2 regions of the Vreelandella sp. H-I2 genome follow, and region 2 is predicted to be linked to the other one. Evidence: predicted binding sites of a transcription regulator. Region 2 holds the regulator's gene; the other holds the start of a gene.
The links. Region 2 encodes FNR, which switches genes on or off when oxygen is low (the NO sensors DNR and NnrR bind a similar motif). Its sites were predicted from a motif close to TTGATNTANATCAA; they were not measured.
Positions count from the first base shown of each region.

Region 1: ccoM (cytochrome c oxidase subunit CcoM) is a predicted target of FNR. The motif match lies at 7,263-7,276, and genes of this name have one in related genera.

Region 1 covers NZ_JBRAMC010000003.1:81,310-92,525, forward strand. Annotated here, with positions in the region: gene ACUVOF_RS08190 (DNA topoisomerase III) at 1-1,808, opposite strand, end outside; gene ACUVOF_RS08195 (ABC1 kinase family protein) at 2,019-3,266, shown strand; gene ACUVOF_RS08200 (SEC-C metal-binding domain-containing protein) at 3,338-5,155, shown strand; gene ACUVOF_RS08205 (AmpG family muropeptide MFS transporter) at 5,175-6,536, opposite strand; gene ACUVOF_RS08210 (FKBP-type peptidyl-prolyl cis-trans isomerase) at 6,660-7,178, shown strand; gene ccoM (cytochrome c oxidase subunit CcoM) at 7,303-7,458, shown strand; gene ACUVOF_RS08220 (lytic transglycosylase domain-containing protein) at 7,645-8,202, opposite strand; gene ACUVOF_RS08225 (proline--tRNA ligase) at 8,261-9,979, opposite strand; gene ACUVOF_RS08230 (hypothetical protein) at 10,282-10,716, shown strand; gene ACUVOF_RS08235 (amidase) at 10,823-11,216, opposite strand, start outside.
Region 2 covers NZ_JBRAMC010000002.1:161,532-172,747, reverse strand. Annotated here, with positions in the region: gene ACUVOF_RS05375 (heavy metal translocating P-type ATPase) at 1-87, shown strand, start outside; gene ccoS (cbb3-type cytochrome oxidase assembly protein CcoS) at 84-329, shown strand; gene ACUVOF_RS05365 (sulfite exporter TauE/SafE family protein) at 326-1,021, shown strand; gene hemN (oxygen-independent coproporphyrinogen III oxidase) at 1,110-2,531, shown strand; gene fnr (fumarate/nitrate reduction transcriptional regulator Fnr) at 2,616-3,362, shown strand; gene ttcA (tRNA 2-thiocytidine(32) synthetase TtcA) at 3,355-4,275, opposite strand; gene ACUVOF_RS05345 (DNA polymerase III subunit epsilon) at 4,401-5,054, opposite strand; gene ACUVOF_RS05340 (DUF294 nucleotidyltransferase-like domain-containing protein) at 5,060-6,889, opposite strand; gene ACUVOF_RS05335 (DUF4212 domain-containing protein) at 7,573-7,833, shown strand; gene ACUVOF_RS05330 (sodium:solute symporter family protein) at 7,840-9,621, shown strand; gene ACUVOF_RS05325 (hypothetical protein) at 9,743-10,270, shown strand; gene ACUVOF_RS05320 (hybrid sensor histidine kinase/response regulator) at 10,386-11,216, shown strand, end outside.

The DNA of each region.
Region 1 (11,216 bases), on a different contig from region 2:
CTCTGCCGGAGCTTAGCTGCATCGCTATGGGTGAGCAGGCCGCGTAAGTCGTCCAGCAGCGCTTGCTGAAAAGCACCGGGGTCGTCCTGCTGTTCGGAAATCGCCCGTAGGCGTTGTTCCCATAGGGCAGTTCGTTCCGGCGTGCTGACGGCGCTGGGCAGGGCGGTAATCAGGGCGCTACCGAGTTTGGTGGCGCGTAGGGCTTTCTGCTGGCGCACTAAGTAACCGCGCTGTACCAGGGTTTCGATAATGCCTGCCCGGGTGGCTTCGGTGCCCAGGCCGTCGGTGTCGCGCAGGGTGCGGCGCACTTCCGGGTCGTCTACGTAGCGGCCAATGTTCATCATGGCTTTGATCAGGCTGGCATCGGTGAAGGGTTCCGGCGGGCGGGTTTCCTTCTCTTCAACGCCTGCGCCTAATGCTTGGCAGGGCTCCCCTTGGGTGAGCGGCGGTAGCGGCGGGGCTTCTTCCTTGGTGGTGAAGAGTGGCTTCCAGCCGGGGTCGAGAATGCTTTGGCCACGGGCGCGGAAGACTTCGTTTAGCAGCGTAAACTCCGCTTTGACCTCGAAGGTTCGCAGCGGGCGGTAAAACTGCGCCATGACGTTGCGCACGATTAAGCGAAACACATGCCCTTCGGTGTCGGAAAGCTGACCAAAGTCTGCGGGCTTGCCGGTGGGGGCGATCGCATGGTGGGCACCCACCTGCTTATCGTTCCATGCCTTGGATCGTAGAGTGAAATCTGCGCCCTTCAACCATTGTTGCAGCGTTGCATCGTTTTCGCAGGCACCGGTTAAGCTGCGTTGGGCTAGTTGAAGGTGCTCTTCGGGCAGGTAGCGGCAGTCTGAACGCGGGTAGGTGATCAACTTGTGGCGCTCGTAGAGCCGCTGGCAAATATCCAGCACCATCTGCGCGGAAAGCCCGTGGCGGCGGGCCGCATCTACCTGAAGTGCGGAAAGCGAGTAGGGCAGCGGCGGCGCCTGGCGTTTTTCCTGCTGGTCGAGCTTGGTTAGGTGACCTGAAGCGCCAGACAATTGAGCCGCTAGAACGTCGGCAGGGGTGCGGTCAATCAAACGCCCTTGATCATCGAGGCGTTGGTGCTCTTTGGGCGCCCACCAGGCGCGCAGTTGGCCCTGGGCTACCTTAAGGTCCACCCATAGCGGGTAGAAGGGATGCGGCTTGAAATCTCGGATGGCGTTGTCGCGCCGTACGATCAGCCCGAGTACTGGCGTTTGCACGCGGCCCACAGAAAGCACGCCGTCGTGACCTGCCTGGCGGCCGGTGAGCGTCCAGGCGCGAGTTAAGTTAATGCCGTACAACCAGTCAGCGCGCGAGCGCGCCTGGGCCGCCTGAAAAAGCGGCTGATAGTCGGCGTTGGGGTGCAGTTTTGCCAGTGCCCGGCTGACCGCAGGCTTGTTGAGATCGCTAATCAGTAGCCGCTGCACCGGGCCGCGATACTTCATGTATTCGATCACTTCCTGCACCAGCAGTTGGCCTTCGCGGTCAGGGTCACCTGCGTGCACCACATCGGTGGCTTGTTTTATCAGCTTGCGAATCACCGCTAGCTGGCCCCGCGCCTTGGGGCGTGGCATCAGCTTCCACTGCTGCGGCACGATGGGCAGTCGGTCCAACCGCCACTGTTTATCGGCGGGGTCGTAAGCCTCCGGCGGCGCTTGCTCCAGTAAGTGGCCGAGGCACCAGGTAACCGTGGTGTCGCCACAAACCATAGCGCCATCCTGGCGTTTGCTATAGCCCGGTAATGCCTCGGCAATGGCTTGAGCGAGGCTGGGTTTTTCGGCAATTATCAGGCGCATAGCAGCGAAGCCTTTATCGTATCCTTTGATGGCGCCTATGGTAGCAGACGGCGCCTAGCATTGGCGCCAGCGGGAGCAGCGCAATAGAGTGATGCGATAAGTGGCTATTGCTGTTATTTTGTATAGATTATGTATAAATATTTTATTGATAGCAGCCGGTTTGATAGCCATGTGCTTGATAAACGCGTTGCTAGTTAAGGGGCGTCTACAATGCGCGATCGAGGCAGAACACGGCGTTTAATGGGTTTGGGCGCACGCACCGGTGGTGCGATGCTGAAAACACGGCTAGGCGGGCAGGCGGATTGGCGTGCGCTTGGCGAAGCGTTATTCGAAGGGCTTTCAGAGCTAAAAGGCCCTGCTATGAAACTGGCGCAGATCATGTCGCAGTGGGATGACTTGCTGCCTCCCGATCTTGCCGAAGAGCTTGCCCGCCTGCAGCGCCAGGCCGAGCCTATGCCCTGGCCGCGTATACGTGAAGCGTTGGAATTACAGTATGGCGACATTGACCACTATTTTAGTCAGATTGAAGAGCGCCCATTCGCCAGCGCCTCCATGGGCCAAGTTCACCGGGCGACGACCCACGAAGGTGAAACGATCGTTCTCAAGGTGCAGTACCCAGGCCTTGCCGACGTGTTAGAAAGCGACCTGATACAGGTGTATCGCATCATGCGCCTGGGTCGCTGGTTTAAAGTGCCGCAAGCACGGCTGGATGCGCTATTTGAGGAGCTTGCCGAAAGCCTGCGTGGGGAGTTGGATTATCACGCCGAGGCCGCTGCGCTTGCGCGCTATCGTGAACGTTATCAGGATGACCCGCGGCTGGTGATCCCCGAGCCGCTGCCCGCGCTTTCCGGCCAGCATGTGTTGGCCATGCGCTATGTCGCCGGTACGCCGCTGCGTGAGTTAGCCGATGCTGATGATGCGACGCGTCAGGGAATCGCTCAGGCATTGGCGGACTGGATTACGGAAGAGTTATTTACTTACGGTGAACTGCACGCCGACCCCCATGCGGGCAACTTCGCCGCCGATGCCGAAGGGCGGCTGGTGATTTACGATTTAGGGGCGGTCATCATTGTGCCGGAGGGACGTATTAACTCCATGATGCAATTGCTCGATGCGACGTTAAAACACGATGCCATGGGGATGGATGAAGCACTGATGCAAATGGGCGGTCGCCAGGGCCAGGGCGCGCCATTGGCGTTGTATCGCGAATCGGCTGAGTGTATCGCGCCGCTGTTTGCGCCAGGTGAGCAGGATTTCAGTGATGTGCGGGTGCACCGCCGGTTACGCGAACTAACCCCTAAAGTGTGGGCAGCGATGGACCGTTTGCAGCCGCCAGCGGATACACTGCTACTCTCGCGGGCGTTGAATGGCCATTATTGGAATCTGGTGCGTTTGGGGGCACGACTCGATATGCATAAGCGCACGCTACCACTGCTTCAGTGGGCACATAAACGATAAATTGATTGCCACTGCGGTGTTGTCGGCCTTCGTGATAAACTATGTCGCCTTTAAACACAGTGGAGACGGCAATGCTAGCGGTATGGGTCGATCAGCTGCTGGGATTTGCCTCCGGGGCACTCTCGGCAATCAGGCAGCAAGAACATTATCCGGACTTCATGACCTGGGTGCGCGCCAAAGGCGCAGACGCATTCGAAGGTGATGTGGCAATGGCCCAGGCGCTGGCGCCGGTGCTGTGGTCACAAACGCCGCTGGAACGGCTAAGTTTTGCCTGTGAGCCGCTGGCAACGCCGGGGCGTAATGAGCCATGCTGGTGTGACTCGGGGCGTAAATTTAAGCAGTGCTGCTATAAGGTTGAGTTTCCCACCGACATTCCCGACCAGATGATGTGGATGCTCTCGCTGCGTGAGTGGAAGGGTGCCACCCTGAAAGCTGCCCTGGATAGTCAGCAAGCGCCGCCGCAAGCATTGTTGGAAGCTGGCTTAATCGCGGCTGAGAGTGGCCAGACGGGGCGTGCTATGCAAATCCTTGAATCGCTGTTTGACGGCAGCGATTGGTCACGATTGCCCGAACAGGCCGAGCCAGCTTTTGAAATTCTGCTGGATATTTACCAAGAGCGTGGTTTTACCCGCAAGCGCGCCGACCTGCTTGACGATGTTATGGAGCGCGGGCCGATGTTTTTGCGCGGCGTCGCTCTTGAACGCCTGTGCTTGATGCATCTTGATAATGATGACTTGGATAGCGCCCGCGGTGCCTTTGTAAAAGCTCAGCAGGCGCTGCCTGACTCGCCCACCTTAGCTTATATCGAGGCCATGTTGCTGCTTCATGAAGGCCATGAGCAGGAAGCTAAAGAGCGCGCCAACTTCTGGTATCGCCGCTTGGTTCGTCAAGGAGAACTGGACGAAGACCAACTCGATTTCTTAGCTGCCCTGGCGGAAAACCCCGGCGCAACGCTTGCCGATCAACTGCTCAGTGCGGAGGAGGACCTGGCCACACCGCTGGTGTCGCTTCAGGCGCTACTGGCCGCGTTGCCTATTGCCCCCAAAATCAATATTCAAGCCGATCCTGACAGTGGCCGGCTGCTTTATAACACCAGTGCGCGTGAAGCGACGCTCTTTGCCGCCTGGCATGAGCAGTTTCAGGTATTGGTTGACGAAGACGTAGCGCTGGGGTTTCGCGATGATCCTTGGGGCAACGCGATTGAATGGATGTCGGCGCTCTGCGCGCATCCTGAGTGGCTGGATGCCCCGCAGGTAGTGCAAGATTTAACATTGGCGCTTACTAGCCGCTTTGGTAGCTTGCCGTGGATGGCACCCAGCCTGCTGGAGCCGCTGGCATTACGCCTTTCACGCTGGTTGGAACAGGCCCGCGCTGAAGGCGATGGCAACCTTTGCTGGGACGATGCTGATAACGCCATATTGCTACGCACCGGCTTGGCGCTAGTGGTGGGCATGGAGCGAGGCGCGCGTCAGCACTCCCGCGAGTTGGCCGAAGAGTTGCTGTTGATCGATCAGGAAGACAGCTTGGGGCTTCGCGAGCTGGTGTTGGACCAACTGCTGCGGGACGACCGTAATGAAGAAGCGCTCGCCTTGGTCGAAGAGAATGACGACGACGGTTCGCTGGTGCTTGGGTTGTTAATGGGCAAAACCCTAGCGCTCTATCGGTTAGAACAGCATGAGGCTGCTGAAACGGCGCTAGGCGATGCAGTTGGTCATAATCGCTACGCGTTGGAGCTGATTTGTGCCGAGAACCCAAGGCCCTCCATGCCCCATCCCGATGGTCAGGTAGACCCCGGCTCCCGGGCTGAAGCGTGGCAGTACCGCACGTTGATGCGCGACCAGTGGCGTACGACGCCAGGGGCCCTGGACTGGTTAGAAGCTCATCGCTAAGTTACCCCTTCAAGCTTGCTTAAGCAGGCTTGGGGGTCGGTACTAACTGCTGGTCTCGGCTGATCCAGATGGCTAAGACAATGGCGGGGATGCCCAGCAGCGTCGCAATGACAAAAAAGCTCGGATAGCCCTGGGCTGTAACCACCAACCCGCCAAAGCCGCTCAAAAATTTTCCCGGTAGCGTCATTAGCGACGAAAACAGCGCGTACTGCGTCGCGGTATAAGCCCTTGACGTAAGGCTGGAAAGAAAGGCGATAAACACCGCGCTGGCTAAGCCATTGGCGAGGTTGTCACCAATAATCGTGACCACCAGCATGGGAAGCTGGTTGCCCATGACGGCAAGGGCCGCAAACAGCAGGTTGGTCACCATCACCAACCCTGCACCGAAGATGAGCAAAGGGCCGATACCGTAACGCGCCACTAACAGCCCACCTAAGATTCCCCCCGCAATGCTCATTGCGATGCCAAATATATTGGTCACGTTAGCTATTTCTGCCAGCGAAAATCCCAGGTCGATATACAGCGGATTGGCCATGGAAGCCATGGCCAGGTCGCTAATTCTAAACACTGCAATAAAGACCAAAATCCATAGCGCCTTGACCCCGAAACGGCGAAAGAAATCGGTAAACGGGCACACCAGTGCGCCAATGCTCCAGGCACCCAAACGGCGTAAAATTTTGGGTTTACCTCGGCTGGCACGTATAAAGGCACGCACCTTGGGTTCGTGAATCAGTTGAATGGAGAGTGATGCACGCTTGGGTTCCGGACGCAGCAGGACGGTAAGTACACCAACGCTCATTAACGTCGCCATGCAGAGATAAGCTATATCCCAAGAGGCGGATGCCGCGATATACAGCGCCCCAGCGCCGGCAGCAAGCAAGCCACCGCGATAGCCAATGATATAAGTGGAAGCCATAGCGGCCTGGACGTTGTCATCAGCGGACTCGATGCGATAAGCGTCGATAGCAATATCTTGCGTCGCTGAACCAAAGGCCACGAGCAGTGCAAACAGGGCCACCCAGCCAAGATTCCCGACGGGGCTTAAGCCCGCCAGCCCTACCAACCCAGCGGCAATCGTCCCTTGCGCTAACAGCATCCAGCCGCGGCGTTGGCCAAAGGCGCGGGTCAGCAGTGGTAGTGCTAATCGGTCAACCACCGGCGCCCAGAAAAACTTGATCGAATAGAGCATTCCAATCCAGGCAAAAAAGCCAATCGCCGCGACTTCCACCCCATCGCTGCGCAGCCAAGCTGAGAGGGTTGAAAATACCAGTAGAAATGGCAGGCCTGCGGAAAACCCCAAAAAAAGCATGGTGATAACGGGCGCACGACAATAAATCGCCAGTGCAGCAAGCCAACTGCGCTGGGGGGTGGGGCTGGGCATTAAGCAAGACTCCTGGAAAGACGTTAGCGATGGCCAAGTGATAAGCTGAGGAGATGTTCTATTACAAAGTTCTATCACAAAGTTCTATCACAAAACCGACAGCTTACCGGAGAGGAGTTTTCCATGTCGATTACGGCGCATCAGGTAGTTACCTTGCACTATGTCCTCAGCGACGTGCTCAACGATGGCAGCAAGCAAGTACTCGATGATTCCCATGCACGTAACAAGCCATTGGAGTATCTTCACGGGCACGACAATATCGTGCCGGGGCTAGAGCGTGCACTTGCGGGCCAAACGACCGGGGCCGAGCTAAGTGTTCAACTAATGCCCGCCGATGCCTACGGTGTACGCAACGAGGCGCTGGTCCAAGAAGTGAGCCGCGGATCGTTTGGCAACGCTGAGTTGGCGCCAGGCAGTCGCTTTCAAACCGAAGGCGAAGCCGGGCCACAAATCGTGACGGTACTGGAAGTGGATGGTGACCGTGTCACCGTTGATACCAACCATCCCCTTGCTGGGCGAACACTTAATTACCAAGTAACGATTCTAGACGTGCGTGACGCCACCCGCGCCGAATTGGCAAAAGGTCATCCGCTGCCGCCGGGCACCGAGCATAGTAAGGTCGAAGATCGTAAGGTGCTTTAATGCGTGCGCTAGCCACGCTGATAATCGATAAAAATTGACCGATATCAATTTTCTAAGTAACCGCCTTTTCCCGCCACTCGTAACTTGATCTGGGTCAGCTTTCGACTGCGCTTTTGTGACTAGTATGAACGCATACATCACGGCGGGGGGAAGCACCATGTACTGGGATGACACCGTTATTTTTAGCTTGGTTACTGTCGCCCTGCTCATCGCTTTTATGGTGGGCTGGGTAGGCTGGGTGATTCGCGATCATTTACGTAAAGGTGAGCGTAAGAAGTAAGAAATAGCCAACTCATCTTGCGTCAACGTTGTCAGGGGAGGGGGTTTGCTCGACCAGTAAGCCTCCAGTTGCCAGCCCATTTGGGGCTGGCTTTTTTTGTTAGAGCGTAACGGCATTACCGCTCCTATCCTGCGATAAGCTTGATAAATAATGCCTATCGATAGGAACTGTGTTGGACTTTAGCGCTTAACGCAGCGTTGGTTGGCGCCAGGTATCTCGCCAGGCCCGCATGACTCGCTCCGGGTACCACGTTTCCCCCAAGCTGCCGTTATAACGCGCTAATGCACGGGTAAAGTCGCCGTTTTCGATCGCGAGGTAGTGCGCCAAAATCGTACAGCCATAGCGCAAATTGCGCGGTGGATGGGTTAAGTCGTCTATTGGCAGCCCTAACTCGCTGACCCAGAAGGGCATGATTTGCATTAAGCCGACAGCGCCTGCCGAGGAAATCGCATCTGCTTTAAAGGCACTTTCCACTTGAATTAAGGCTAGTATCAATTCGGGAGGTAAACCTGCCAGCCTGGCTTCTTGGTAGAGGTGCGTCAGTAGCGTCTGGCGCTCTGCAGCGTTATCCATAAAAAGCGCTAGCGCTGTGTCCATGCGTAAACGCCATTGGTGCGCTAGCCATTGCTGTTGAGCCGTTTGATGCTGCTGATTAACGGCTTCTAGGGTAGGGCGCAGGCCCGGCGGTAGCGGTTGTGCTACTGCCAGCCCTGCGTGTCCCAGCAAGAGCATGTTAAGCGTCATTGCAACGCTTAGCCACCGCCGCGCTATAACAATAGACTCAGCGGCTGCCTTGGCGAGTTTAGCGGGCCTTCTCAAGTAGGAAGTCGATAATTTGATCTGCAGACACCATCGTCGCTTCGCTATCCCGGCGACCTTTGTATTCCAGCTCACCGTTGTCCAGGCCCCGGTCGCCTATCACTAGGCGATGAGGAACGCCCATTAGCTCCAAGTCGGCAAACTTAACGCCGGGCCGGGTGTCTCGGTCATCCAGCAATACGTCTAAGCCAGCGGCGGTTAGCGCTTGGTAAAGACGCTCAGACTCTTCGCGAACACGCTGGGATTTATGCGCATTCATGGGTACCAGGGCCACTTGGAATGGCGCAATAGCGTTGGGCCAGATAATGCCCGATTCGTCGTGATTCTGCTCAATGGCGGCGGCAACCACACGGGTCACACCGATGCCATAGCAGCCCATCCACGGGTGGCTGGTCTTGCCGTTGTCGCCCAGCACGTTGGCGTTCATGGCTTGAGAATATTTTTGGCCAAGCTGGAAAACGTGACCGACTTCGATTCCCCGCTTGATAGAGAGCGTGCCTTGGCCATCTGGGGACGGATCACCTTCAACGACATTGCGCAGGTCGGCCACTTCGGGCAGGGCCACATCACGCTCCCAGTTAATGCCGAAATAGTGCTTGCCTTCAATATTGGCACCCGCGCCAAAGTCGCTCATCAGGGCAACGCTGCGGTCGGCAATAATGGGCATATCAAGGTTCACCGGACCAAGCGAGCCAAAGCCTGCACCGGTTGCTGCGCGAATTTCCTCTTCGCTACCCATGGTCAGCGGGGCCGCCACTTGCGGAAGGTTCTCAGCTTTTACCTCGTTCAGCTCATGATCGCCGCGTACCAATAGAGCAATCAGGCCACCCTCGGCGGCACGCACGATCAAGGTCTTCACCGTTTTCTCAATCGTTAGATCAAACTGCTCAACCAGAGTAGCAATAGTTTTAGCGTTAGGTGTATCTACCAAATGCATCTCTTGGGTAGGCGCTTCGCGCTGTACGTCGCTGCCCAGCGGAGCAGGCAACGCCTCGGCTTTTTCCATATTGGCCGCGTAGCCCGAAGAGGTGGAGAACACAATATCGTCTTCGCCCGAATCCGCAAGCACGTGGAATTCATGTGAGCCGGTGCCGCCGATGGAGCCGTTGTCGGCGATAACCGGGCGAAAGTCGAGTCCTAAACGCGTGAAAATGCGCGTGTAGGCGTCATACATATCTTGGTAAGTCTGTTTCAGCGAGGCTTCATCAAGGTGGAAGGAGTAAGCGTCCTTCATAATGAACTCACGTGAACGCATGACCCCAAAACGCGGGCGAATTTCGTCGCGAAATTTCGTCTGAATCTGATAGAAATTGACCGGTAATTGCTTGTAACTGGCGATCTCTTTGCGAACAAGATCGGTAATGACTTCTTCGTGGGTCGGGCCGACACAGTAATCGCGGTCGTGGCGATCTGTTAAGCGCAAAAGCTCAGGGCCGTACTGCTCCCAACGGCCAGACTCCTGCCAAAGCTCAGCCGGCTGCACAGCAGGCATCAATACTTCTTGCGCGCCGGCACGGTTCATTTCTTCGCGCACAATGGCTTCTACTTTGCGCAATGTGCGCAGGCCAAGCGGCAGCCACGTGTAAAGCCCTGATGTTAAACGACGGATCATCCCGGCGCGGAGCATTAGCTGATGGCTAATGACTTCGGCGTCGGCCGGGGTTTCTTTCAGAGTGGCAATCAATAATTGGCTGGCGCGCATGGGACGAGTATTCCTGGGTGCGTGTTTGTTAAATAAGTTTTTAAGAATCGTTTTTTGAAATCGTTTTTAAATCATAGCTAAATAGCGATGCTTACCATCAGGGCGATGCCCCGTAGCGTTGAATGATGCCATTGTACGGCCTCGTGGTTAAAGCGGCAAAATAGAGTGGTTTGTAAACTACCTGCGCTTTCAGATGACTGTGTTAAACTGAGTGAGCTTTAAGGCGCGTTAGTCGGTACCAGGATTGGTCGGGACAAAAAAATAGACTGACTACCGTTTCTTTACATCTTGAGGGAACCTTCATGCATCAAGCCGTTCGTCGCTGGTTGACAGGCGCCGTAGTGGGCGTCTCCATTGTGTCACTGAGTGGTTGCGGTACGCTTTTTTATCCTGAGCGCAAAGGCCAATTGAGCGGTGATATCGATCCGGTTATCGCAATCGCCAACGGGGTGGGGTTGCTGTTTTTTATTGTACCTGGCGTGATCGCCTACGCCGTGGATTTCTCTAATGGCACTATCTATTTACCCGGTCGTAATAGCGCCTCAATAGATGCTCACCAATTAGACGACGCTATGGATGTAGCTTCCCTGGAAAAACTGTTATCTGAGAAGGCCGGTCAACCGGTGAGCCTAGAAAGCGAATTGGTCATGATCGAAGAAATGGACAATCTCGATGAAGCGCTTGCCATGGTGCGTATGTCGGGCATATGGGATGAAGAGAAGCTTTCAGCAATGTAATACCGGTATTAATTGCAAAAATAGCATCGTTCTCAAAAAACAGTACTGATCACAAAAAACCAGCCAAGCGTAAAGCTTGGCTGGTTTTTTCCATCCTGAGCAAGCATTAAGCAGGCTGGGCGGCATTAGGTGCACTGGGAAACCGCGGTGGGTGCGCTTCCATATAGGCATGACAGGCGCGCAGAACACGAACATCATCGTACTTACCACCTGCGAGCTGAAAGCCCACCGGTAAACCGTTTTCGGTGAATCCACAGGGCACCGATGCGGCGGGTTGCTGGCTAAGGTTAAAGGGGTAGCTAAAGGGTGCCCACTCTTCCCAATCCCGCATGTTGCTGCCTGGGGGAACTTCGTGGTTAATTTCAAACGGTGAGATAGCCACCGAGGGGGTCATTAGCAAATGATACTCTTGGTTGAAATGCTCCAGGCGCTGCGTTAATTCTGCACGATCGGCCCAGGCACGAAACAGCTCAACCGCTTTCCAGGGTTCCGCTTCTCGG
Region 2 (11,216 bases):
GTGGTGGTCGGTAATGCCCTGCGGCTATCACGCTGGCGCGCCCAACCCGCTACTTCGCTTAGCGCTACAAACCCGGTAACTGCATGACGATTCTGTATCTACTCATTCCGCTCTCACTGATTTTACTCGGCCTCGCCGTCTGGGCATTTTTCTGGGCGGTTAAAAATGATCAGTTCGACGACCTGGAAGGGCCCGCGCACCGTATTTTGTTTGATGAGGATGAGAACGACCTCAGCCCCGAACAGCGTCGCCAGCGGCAGCAAGCCAAGAACAAGCCTGTTGCACCTTCAGATACGCCCCCATCCGACGACCAAGAGCCACGGCCATGAACCCAACGGGCCTTGATCTGCCGCCGCTATTAGCGGCGTTTGTATTTGGTTTGATGGGCGGCGCTCACTGCATCGGCATGTGTGGCGGCATTATGAGCGCACTCACCTTCGCGGTGCCTCCCAGCATGCGTCATCCGGCACGGTTGGGTGGCCTGCTGCTCAGCTATAACGCCGGTCGTATCACTAGCTATATGAGCGCAGGTGCGCTGGTTGCGCTATTAGGTACACTGTTTTCTCTTTCAGCTACCGCTAGGTTGTTACTCCAGGTTTTTGCCGCGCTGATGCTCATCTTAATGGCGCTGTATATTGCCAACTGGTGGAAGGGGCTGCTCAAAATCGAAGCTGTTGGCCGCCGCCTATGGCGCCTTCTTGAGCCTATAGGGCGGCGTTTAATGCCCGTTGTACACCTTCCCCAAGCCTTCGCGCTGGGGGCAGTGTGGGGCTGGCTACCCTGCGGGCTGGTTTACTCCATGCTGGCCTGGAGTTTAGCGATTTCCGACCCATTGCAAGGGGCACTGCTAATGGGCGCCTTTGGGCTTGGTACATTACCCGCGTTATTAGCGACTGGACTTGCTGCGCGCCAGTTAAGCCATCTCATACGTCACCCAGCAACACGCAGCGTGGCCGCGTTAACCATTATCACCTTTGCGCTTTGGCAGCTTTGGACCCTCACAGTGCATAATCTCCACTAATATGATATGGCTCAACGTTTACTAAGCCTCTGCACGCTAGGCTGGCCTTAATTTTAAAATGCCATCCCTAACGCCGGAGCACACCTTCATGCCCGTTCATGCCTCTGCGGCTTTCTCTACTGCATCAGCCCCTAAGCAGATAGTGTGGGATGAGGCCCTGCTGCGCCGCTACGATACCAGCGGACCGCGCTACACCTCCTATCCAACTGCACTGTCGTTTCATGACCAATTTACCCCTAGTGATTTGACCCAGGCGCTAGAGCGCAGCAATACCAGCAAGCGTTCACTCTCGCTGTATGTGCACATCCCTTTCTGCCGAAAAATCTGCTTCTACTGCGCCTGTAATAAAATCGCCACCAAGAATACCGCTCTGGCTGAACCCTACTTAGCCCGACTCGACCGCGAAATGGTACTGACCGCCCGCCGCTTAGATACCACACGGGCGGTTGAGCAGTTACATTGGGGAGGTGGTACACCGACATTTCTCAGCTTGAATCAGATGGGCGATCTGATTGATCGCCTGGATGCCCGTTTTGGGCTTTCGTCCTCTCACGATCGCGATTATGCGATTGAAATAGATCCTCGCGAAGCGGATGTATTTACCTTAAGGCACCTCCAGTCGTTGGGATTTAACCGCATCAGCCTGGGCGTGCAGGACTTAAGCCCGCTGGTGCAGAAAGCCATTAATCGCATTCAGCCTCGGATACTCACCGAAACGCTGATGGATGAAGCGCATCGATTGGGTTTTAGGTCTTTGAATCTTGATTTGATTTATGGCCTGCCGTTTCAAACTGAAAAGAGCTTTGCTGACACCTTGCGCCAGGTAATTGAGCTGAACCCCGCACGGCTTTCTGTGTTTAATTACGCCCATATGCATGAGCGCTTTCCCCCTCAGCGGCGCATTAATGTCGATGACTTGCCAGGAGGCGAAGAGAAGCTGGCGATTCTTCGTACCACTATTGAAATGCTCACCGCGGCGGGTTATGTGCATATCGGTATGGATCACTTTGCCCGTACTGACGACAGCTTAGCCGTTGCCCAGCGTGAAGGCTCGCTACAGCGTAACTTTCAAGGCTACTCCAGCCACGCCCAGTGTGACTTAATTGGTCTTGGCGTTTCGGCGATTTCTCGCATTGATGATATCTATGCGCAAAATCCTAGTGATCTGACACGCTACGAAGCGTCGCTGGATCAGGGGCAGCTTGCCACGGTGCGTGGCATACGCTTAAGCGATGACGACCTGATCCGGCGGGACGTGATTGAGCGGCTGATGTGCGATATGCGTATTGATTTGGCCACGGTTAGTCAACGCTGGAACATTGATGCTCCGCGCTACTTTGCGCCAGCACTTGAACATCTGCGAAGCGCCGAGCAAGATGGTCTGCTAACGCGAAGCGGCGATCAACTAAGCGCTACCCCCATGGGCCGACTGCTCATTCGCCATATAGCGATGGCGTTTGATGCTCACCTGCCGCAGCAAACGGGCCAAGGCTACTCAAAGATTGTTTAATAATCTTTAAGCAGGCATGCCATAGCGACTATAATAAGTAAGGTTTTTCTAATCGATAAGCGGCACTCACTTAAGGAGCAACGCATGCTGGAATCCATGAGCCCCAGACGCTCGCTACTCCACGAAGCTCGCTGCCAAACCTGCAGTTTGAGTTCACTGTGCTTGCCGCTTGCCCTTGAACTGGACGACATGGGACAGTTCGATGCCATTATTCGCCGCCGTGCGCCGCTGAAAAAAGGCGCGCTACTGTTTCGCCAGGGAGATGCCTTTACCAGTGTTTATGCGGTACGTTCGGGCAGCCTTAAACAAGTCACATCAGAGGGGAACGGCAGCGAGCAACTGACCAATTTCTATCTACCTAGTGAATTGGTCGGGCTGGATGGGATTGATGAAGAGCACTATCCCGGGAGCGTAATCGCCCTGGAAACGACCACGGTTTGCGAAATCCCCTTTGACCGCCTGGATTTACTGTCAGAAGAGCTGCCCGAACTACGTGGCCAGTTGTATCGCAGCATGAGCAAAGAATTACGCGACGACCGGCGCATGATGCGCCTGTTATCACGTAAAACCGCCGACCAGCGGCTGGCAAGCTTTTTGATTACGCTTTCAGATCGTTTTCGTCGGCGGGGTTACTCGCCTTACAGCTTTCGACTTTCAATGCCCAGAGCTGATATCGGCAACTACCTCGGGCTGGCGGTGGAAACGGTCAGCCGCATCTTAAGCCGCCTTCAGCAGCAAAATGTAGTGGCGGTTTCGGGGCGAGAGGTTAATATCCTCGACATGCAGCGTTTGATAACTCTCACCGAAGAAGAACAGCAAACGGTTAGCTGACGTTAAACGCCTGGATTCGCCCGGCCAGTAACTCTGCCTGCTTGGCCTCTAAACCTGCAAAATCGAACAGATTGCGGTCTGCCAGTTGGGAAGGCGCGATATTAGTGACGGCTTTAAACATGCTTTCCAGGCGGCCGGGGAACTTTTTATCCCATTCAGCGAGCATCTCTTTTACCACTTGGCGCTGCATATTAGGCTGGGAACCACAAAGATTGCAGGGAATAATCGGGAATTCCATCAACCGAGAAAACTCGGCAATATCCGCCTCTTTACAATAAGCCAAAGGCCGAATGACGATATTCTTGCCATCATCGGAGAGCAGCTTGGGCGGCATCGCTTTCAGGTTGCCCCCAAAGAACATATTGAGAAACAGCGTTTCAAGAATATCTTCGCGATGGTGACCCAAAGCAATTTTATTGGCGCCTATCTCTTCTGCAAAGCCATACAGCGAGCCGCGCCGCAGGCGTGAACAGAGCGCACAGGTGGTTTTGCCTTCTGGGGTTTTCTCCTTTACAACCGAGTAGGTATCACGTTCGACAATATGATATTCAACGCCCTGCTTATCCAGGTAACTAGGCAGCACGTGCTCGGGAAATCCCGGCTGCTTTTGGTCTAAATTGACCGCCAGCAGTGAAAAGTTGATCGGTGCATTGCGCTGCAAGTTGCGCAAAATCTCCAGCATCGTGTAGCTATCTTTACCACCGGAGAGGCATACCATGACGCGATCGCCTTCATTGATCATTTGGTAATCAATAATCGCATTGCCCACTTCTCGGCGCAGACGCTTTTGCAACTTGTTAAATTCACGCTTCTGCTTGGCGTCAGCCAGCTCTGGCTGGCCTTGCGCCGGAGCAGCGGGGGCGGCTGCTAAAGTATCAAGGTGAGCAGGGTCAAAATGATTGAGAGATTGCATGGTATAGGCACTGCCGAGTGTGAAAGGCGCTAGAGCGGAAAAAGTAGGCGCTATTCTAACAACACTCAGCGCCCGACCCAACTTTCTGTCTCTAAGAATCCTCTGTCTCTAAGTGCCCTCTGTCTCTAAGCGGCCTCAGCCATCGTGCGCTGCAGCCGCATATAGAGTAGTGCGCTGGCTGTCGCCTCGCCTAACACACTCTGCATCCCCAAGGCGGGAACTTTCCAGCACGTCAGCGCCTGAGCAAAGCTGCTGGGCGCGTCAATCTCTGGATGCAAGCGACGCAGTCGGCGTTGATGCAGCTTCGCCACATCGATCTGGGCATTAGGTAGTGAAAAGCCCAACTGCTTACTCAGTAGCGCATTCAATGCGCTAATACGCTGCTCTAATTTCCAGCCGATAATCGGTCGATTGCCAATGAATTCCACTAACGCGCTTAAGTTATCCCTGTTAGGTGGCATTACTTCCCCAGCTTGGCATAGCAAGTGGTGACGGCGCAGCGTTGCACTCTCGGGCTGCCTCGCACAGCCTAAGGTGATTACAAAAGCGCGACTGGTACGCACTTGCTGTTGGCTCATCGCCACCGCCGCCAAGCTAATCACTGGTGAAGTGGGTGTAGGCATTGCAGTGCAGGCAAGCGCTACTAGCTCTTCACCCATATAGGGCTGAAACAGCCAGGCATAGGGAGAGTCCGCACAGCGTCGCCGGTCACTCTCACGACGCATTAGGGTACGCAGCGAGCCACTAAATAACGCCACGTGCCGATCTAACAGCCGCATTCCGCTCACGAATACTCCAAATGGTAACGATGCGAAAGCCGCTGTTTAAAGTCTTTGACAATATGCAGCGCCTCACGTAATAGGTCACGTTCGAGCGAAGAGAGGGTTTGCACCACGACACGATTGGTGCGATTCGTCTCTTGCGGCGTACTAGGCGTCTCCAGGGCGGCAAGCTGCTGCCTAAGACGTAGTTCGGTAAAGAGCGCCAACGCCTCACCCAGGTCCTCGGCAAAACGACGATCCAAACGGCCATCTGCAGCCAGAGCGTCAAGGCGGTCGAGGGTCGAGGTGGCTTTGATACGCCGCTCAAGCGCCATGGTGCGCACGCCATGCACGATGGGGAAAATACCGCCTTTCTTAATATCGATACCGTGTTGTGGCTTTTTCAGCGAGCCAAACAGGGTCAGCGGCGTCGAAAAACGCAGTGCTGTTCGGGCAAAATACGAGAGCAGTAGCTCATCGTGGGAGCAGCGTTCGAACAACTCATCACGGACACTTTCAAGCAAACGGGGGTTACCTGCTACGGCATGGGCATCAAGCATAATCGCCAGTTTCATCAGGCTGTCGCCATCACGCTCGCTGGCCCATTTGGCAATATTGCTCTTCCACTGCGATACCGTTGCCACCCACTCGGGGTTAGACACCATAATATTGCCGGGACACGGCGGATAACCAAGCTGTATCAGGGTATCAGTAAGGGTTTGCATGTAGCTTGCGATATCAGGCCACTGGGTTTCATCAGCGAGAATCAAGCCGTTATCTTGATCCGTTTTTAAAATCTGCTCGCCGCGGCCTTCGCTACCCATCACCATCATGCAGCTCTGCTCGCGGTAGCGTTCATCGATTGTGAATTCCCAGGCTTTACTCATGATGCGGCCGTTCAGTGCGGCGAGCAGATCCATCGCAAAGCGCAATTTAACGCCCTGGGCCATTAATGCTTTTACCAGCTCCGGCGTGCGCTGGCTGGCCGCTGACAACGCCTCTAAACTGCTCGCCTGCTCCACCTGCAAACTCACCACATAGCTGCGGCTCGAAAAGTAGCTAAGCACATCGGTAAGTTCTACAACGCCTTTTAAGTCGTTGCGCTCCATCACGACTACTCGTGTCACTTTATGCCGCGTCATCAGCACCAACACTTCAAACAAATATTGGTCTGGTGCAACGGTTACCAGATTAAAATGAGCGATTTTATCGAGCGATGCAGTTACCGGGCTGCCTTCCAACACCAGCGCATTGAGTAGATCGGTTTTGGTCACCATGCCCAGCGTGTCCTGGGTTTCTACCAGTAGGCTGTCGGCGTGACTATCATTCAGTTGCTTCACTGCGCTAGCAATATCACTGGAAGCGGCCATTAACAGTGGCTCGCGCATACACTCGCTCACCTTGGCCAACATAAAGCCCGCCATGGTAACGCCACCATCAGCACGTTTTTCGGTTAACAACCGCGCTTTATGCGTCAGTGATTGGCGAAAGAAATCACTAAAATCGGGATAATGGCTGCACAACTGCTGAAACAGCGCCTTAGGCATTAAGTAGCATAGGCACTCCTGCTCAGCCTTAAAACGATAGCGGCTTTTACCATTGAGGATACTGATCGCCCCAAACAGGTCCCCCGCCGTGTAATGCCCAATGCGTGAAGTAGACGAGGGTAGCGTAGGGTCGATTTCTGCTACTTCGCCTTTATGTAGTAGGTAAACATATTCGCCTGTTTGACCCGTCTCTAAAATCACTTCGTCACGATCAAAATAGGCAAGGTCAATGCTGCGGCGAATGTGCTCACGCCCTTCATCGTCAAGAAGCGTAAACGGCAGTTGGGATAAATCCACATCGACCATTGTGCATGACCTCATTTAACTAAAGGCGAACTTGCAAACATAAGAAAAAACAAATAAGCACCATGAAGCGATGTTACCCATTCCAAATGACGTTCTGCCATGCTTCAAAAAATGGATATCGATTATTATATGAAGATGGCTATACGGGTATAAAGGATTCACTTCCCAAGTGGCAAGTAGAACGTTGTTATACCTTTAGCTATCACGCTAAGGTCGAAGCGACGTTTGTTACACGACCAAAGTATTGTCACTTACTAACCAAGATTACCTCTAGATCGTTGTGTTTGTATTTAAAGTAGTCAATAAACGCTTTTATTTGCTTACTAGACTATCGTCCCATAGCCATTCAAACACCTGCAAACTTCGCTTAAACAGTGTTTAAAAACACCTATTTTCAACGACATGCATTCCTTGAAAAGCAATTCATCTGTTTATTGATACCAAAGTCTGGGATTTATTTTTTGACGTTTATTGCCCAGTATTAACAATGAGTCATGCAGGGTAATCGCACGTCACTAACTAACTCGAAATTTCATATCGAATAATAAGGTGATGTGTCTACAAACGTTGACTCACCACTCCTAACGATTGAGTGGCTTTCGACGTGCGATTGCCCTGATGGGTCACACGCTATTCCCCGTGAACTTTCCCAACCTTAAAAATCACAAGTGGAGAGCAACACAATGGCAGACGACAAAAGTAATGCTGCTGAATACTGGAAAGCCAACGTCCGCTTAATTTTCGGATGCCTAGCCGTTTGGGCCTTCGTTTCTTATGGATGCGCTATCCTCTTTCGCCCACTGCTCGCCGGGATTCCGGTCGGCGGAACTGACTTGGGCTTCTGGTTTGCACAACAGGGATCCATCTTAACGTTTATCGCGCTGATCTTCTTTTATTCCTGGAAGATGAATAAGCTCGATCAAAAATTTGGCCTTGGGGAGTAAACCGGTATGAGCCAGTTTGCAATTAACTTACTGTTCGTCGGCGCCTCCTTTGCCTTGTATATAGGTATTGCGATTTGGGCACGTGCCGGCTCGACGAAAGACTTCTATGTTGCCGGCGGGGGGGTCCATCCAATCACCAACGGGATGGCGACCGCAGCGGACTGGATGTCAGCGGCATCGTTTATTTCCATGGCGGGTTTGCTGGCCTCGGGTGGCTACGCTAACTCCACCTTCCTAATGGGCTGGACCGGTGGCTACGTTATCCTAGCAATGCTATTGGCCCCTTACCTACGTAAGTTTGGTAAGTTCACTGTACCCGATTTTATCGGTGACCGTTTCTACAGCAACACCGCTCGCCTAGTGGCGATCGTATGCTTGATTGTGGCGTCAGTTACTTACGTTATCGGCCAAATGACCGGTGCGGGCGTAGCCTTCTCACGCTTTCTTGAAGTCAGCAACACCTGGGGTATCTGGCTGGCAGCACTGATCGTTTTCCTCTACGCCGTATTTGGCGGCATGAAAGGCATCACCTACACCCAGGTAGCGCAGTACATCGTACTGATCATTGCTTATACCATTCCTGCGGTGTTTATTGCCTTTCAACTGACCGGCAACCCCATCCCGATGTTCGGCATGTTCAGTACGCACACCGAATCCGGCATGCCTTTACTGGCCAAGTTAAATGATGTGGTGAGCGCACTTGGCTTCAGGGACTACACCGCCGACGTGGACAACAAGCTGAATATGGTGCTGTTCACTCTATCGTTAATGGTCGGTACTGCCGGTCTACCCCACGTTATCATTCGCTTCTTCACCGTACCGAAAGTAGCGGATGCGCGCTGGTCTGCTGGCTGGGCACTGGTATTCATTGCACTGCTTTACCTCACCGCACCGGCGGTTGGTTCCATGGCACGCCTGAACTTGGCGACCACTGTGTATCCAGAGATGGCAGGGCAGGTTGAGAACTACGAAGAAGCGGCTCAAAACCCGATTCTGTACGAAGAGCGTCCAGATTGGGTTCGTACTTGGGAAGAGACCGGTCTTATCAACTTCACCGATCTCAACAATGACGGCCGTATTCAGATGTATAATGATGCTGCCGACTACTCTGATCGTGGCTGGGAAGGCAACGAGCTGACGGTTAATAACGATATTCTGGTACTCGCCAACCCCGAAATTGCCAACCTGCCCGGCTGGGTCATTGGCTTGATTGCCGCAGGTGGTATCGCGGCGGCCCTATCAACCGCAGCAGGCTTGCTACTGGCAATATCTTCAGCCATCAGCCACGATTTGATCAAAACAATGATCAACCCGAAAATCTCCGAAAAAGGCGAAATGTTGGCAGCGCGAATCTCCATGGGGGGTGCCATCCTGTTGGCCACCTACTTGGGGCTTAATCCGCCCGGGTTTGCCGCTCAAACGGTGGCACTCGCCTTCGGTATCGCTGGTGCCTCGCTGTTCCCGGCACTGATGATGGGCATTTTCTCCAAGCGGATGAATAATTCAGGCGCGGTTGCCGGCATGCTGGCAGGCTTGATTTGTACGCTGCTATACATCTTCACCTATCTGGGCTGGTTCTTCGTGCCGGGTACCAACATGCTGGCCAACACGCCGGACAACTGGTTCTTTGGTATCTCCCCGCTCTCCTTCGGTGCGGTAGGTGCGATGATCAACTTCGCCGTTGCCTTCACGGTTTCCAGCGTGACGAAAGCGCCGCCGCAAGAGATTCAGCTTCTAGTGGAAAGCGTTCGCTATCCGAAAGGTGCTGGTATGGCGATAGATCACTAAGTCATAATCCTTCCTGGCGACTTATCAGATGCTGTGATGTCGCTTTGGAATCGACCTCACCATCGGGCTTCCTTAGGGAGGCCCGATGGCTTTTATAGATGGCTTTTAGAAAGGATATTTTATGATTTGGCATTTGATCGCCGCCGTTTTTGCGGGCCTTGCGGCCGCGGGTATTGGCTTAATATTACGTACCCTGAGCGGCAAACGCTTGCCCAAGTGGATAGTGCCGGTGTGCGGTGGGTTGGGCATGCTGGGCTATCAAATACAGGTGGAGTACAGTTGGTTTGAGCATAAGCAGGCTCAGCTTCCTGATACTGCAACGGTGATTTCGACTGAAAGCAGTACCGCAGTATGGCGCCCATGGACCTTTGCCGTCCCCATGACGACCAAATTTAGCATGGTCGATAGCGAGAACATCCGTTTCACCGAGCAGGAGGGTAGTCGCCTGGCAGAGTTTATTCTCTATCAGTTTGAACGCCATCACACCGATATATTGCTAACCCAACCCTATCTACTCAACTGCAACAGTCGCGAGATCGTGCCGCTAGCGGAAGAAACCCGTGAACCAGCTTTAGATGAAATGCGTACGCTGCGTGAAACTTCTCCTCTACTGACCACGGTCTGCTCAAACCAGCAAGAAAACAGCTAGTATGATAAAAATCGCATGCGCACAATGCCCTGCATTTCGCCTAGAATGGAGTCTTTTAGTCGCAACGCAATTAGCTAAGCGAAATTTGCGTATGATTCTGGCTCGGGAGTAAGGCATGTTTCACGGCGGGCTATTAGTAGCGGTTTCATTACTCTATATTGCCGTTTTATTTGGCATCGCGTGGTATGGAGACCGCCGGGCACGCACCCACGGAGCCACTCGGCGGCGGCCGCTTATCTATAGTTTGGCGCTGGCCATCTATTGCACCTCATGGACCTTTTATGGCGCCGTTGGCCAAGCAGCGACCGCAGGCTGGTCGTTTGCGAGCATCTTCGTCGGACCGATTTTAACATTTTTGCTCTTCTGGCCGGTGCTGGCCAAAATGATCCGTGTCGCCAAGCACCAAAACGTTACTTCCATTGCCGACTTTATCGCTTCCCGTTATGGCAAAACCCAGTCACTGGCCGCCTTTGCCAGTTTGGTCGCCCTCGTCGGTACCCTGCCCTACATCGCCCTACAGCTAAAAGCGGTTTCCACCACATTTAGTGTGCTCACCGATGCCTCCGATGTGACCCATACGCCGCTATTTGGCGATACAGCGTTTTATGTGGCGATTGTGATGGCCATCTTCGCGATTCTGTTCGGCACCCGTCATACCGATGCCACCGAACACCACGAAGGGTTAATCCATGCGGTAGCATTTGAATCGTTGGTCAAGCTGCTAGCCTTTGTCGTACTTGGTGCCTTCGTCACTTGGGGAATGTTTGATGGCCTGGGTGAGTTGATGGGGCACGCTGAAAGCCAACTTGAACTTCAGCGTCAGCTCGCCAACCAGGATTTTGGCCAGAGCTTCTGGGCGCAAACACTGCTCGCCATGCTAGCGATCCTGTGCCTGCCGCGTCAGTTTCATGTGGCGGTGGTCGAGAATATTCACCCAGACGACGCC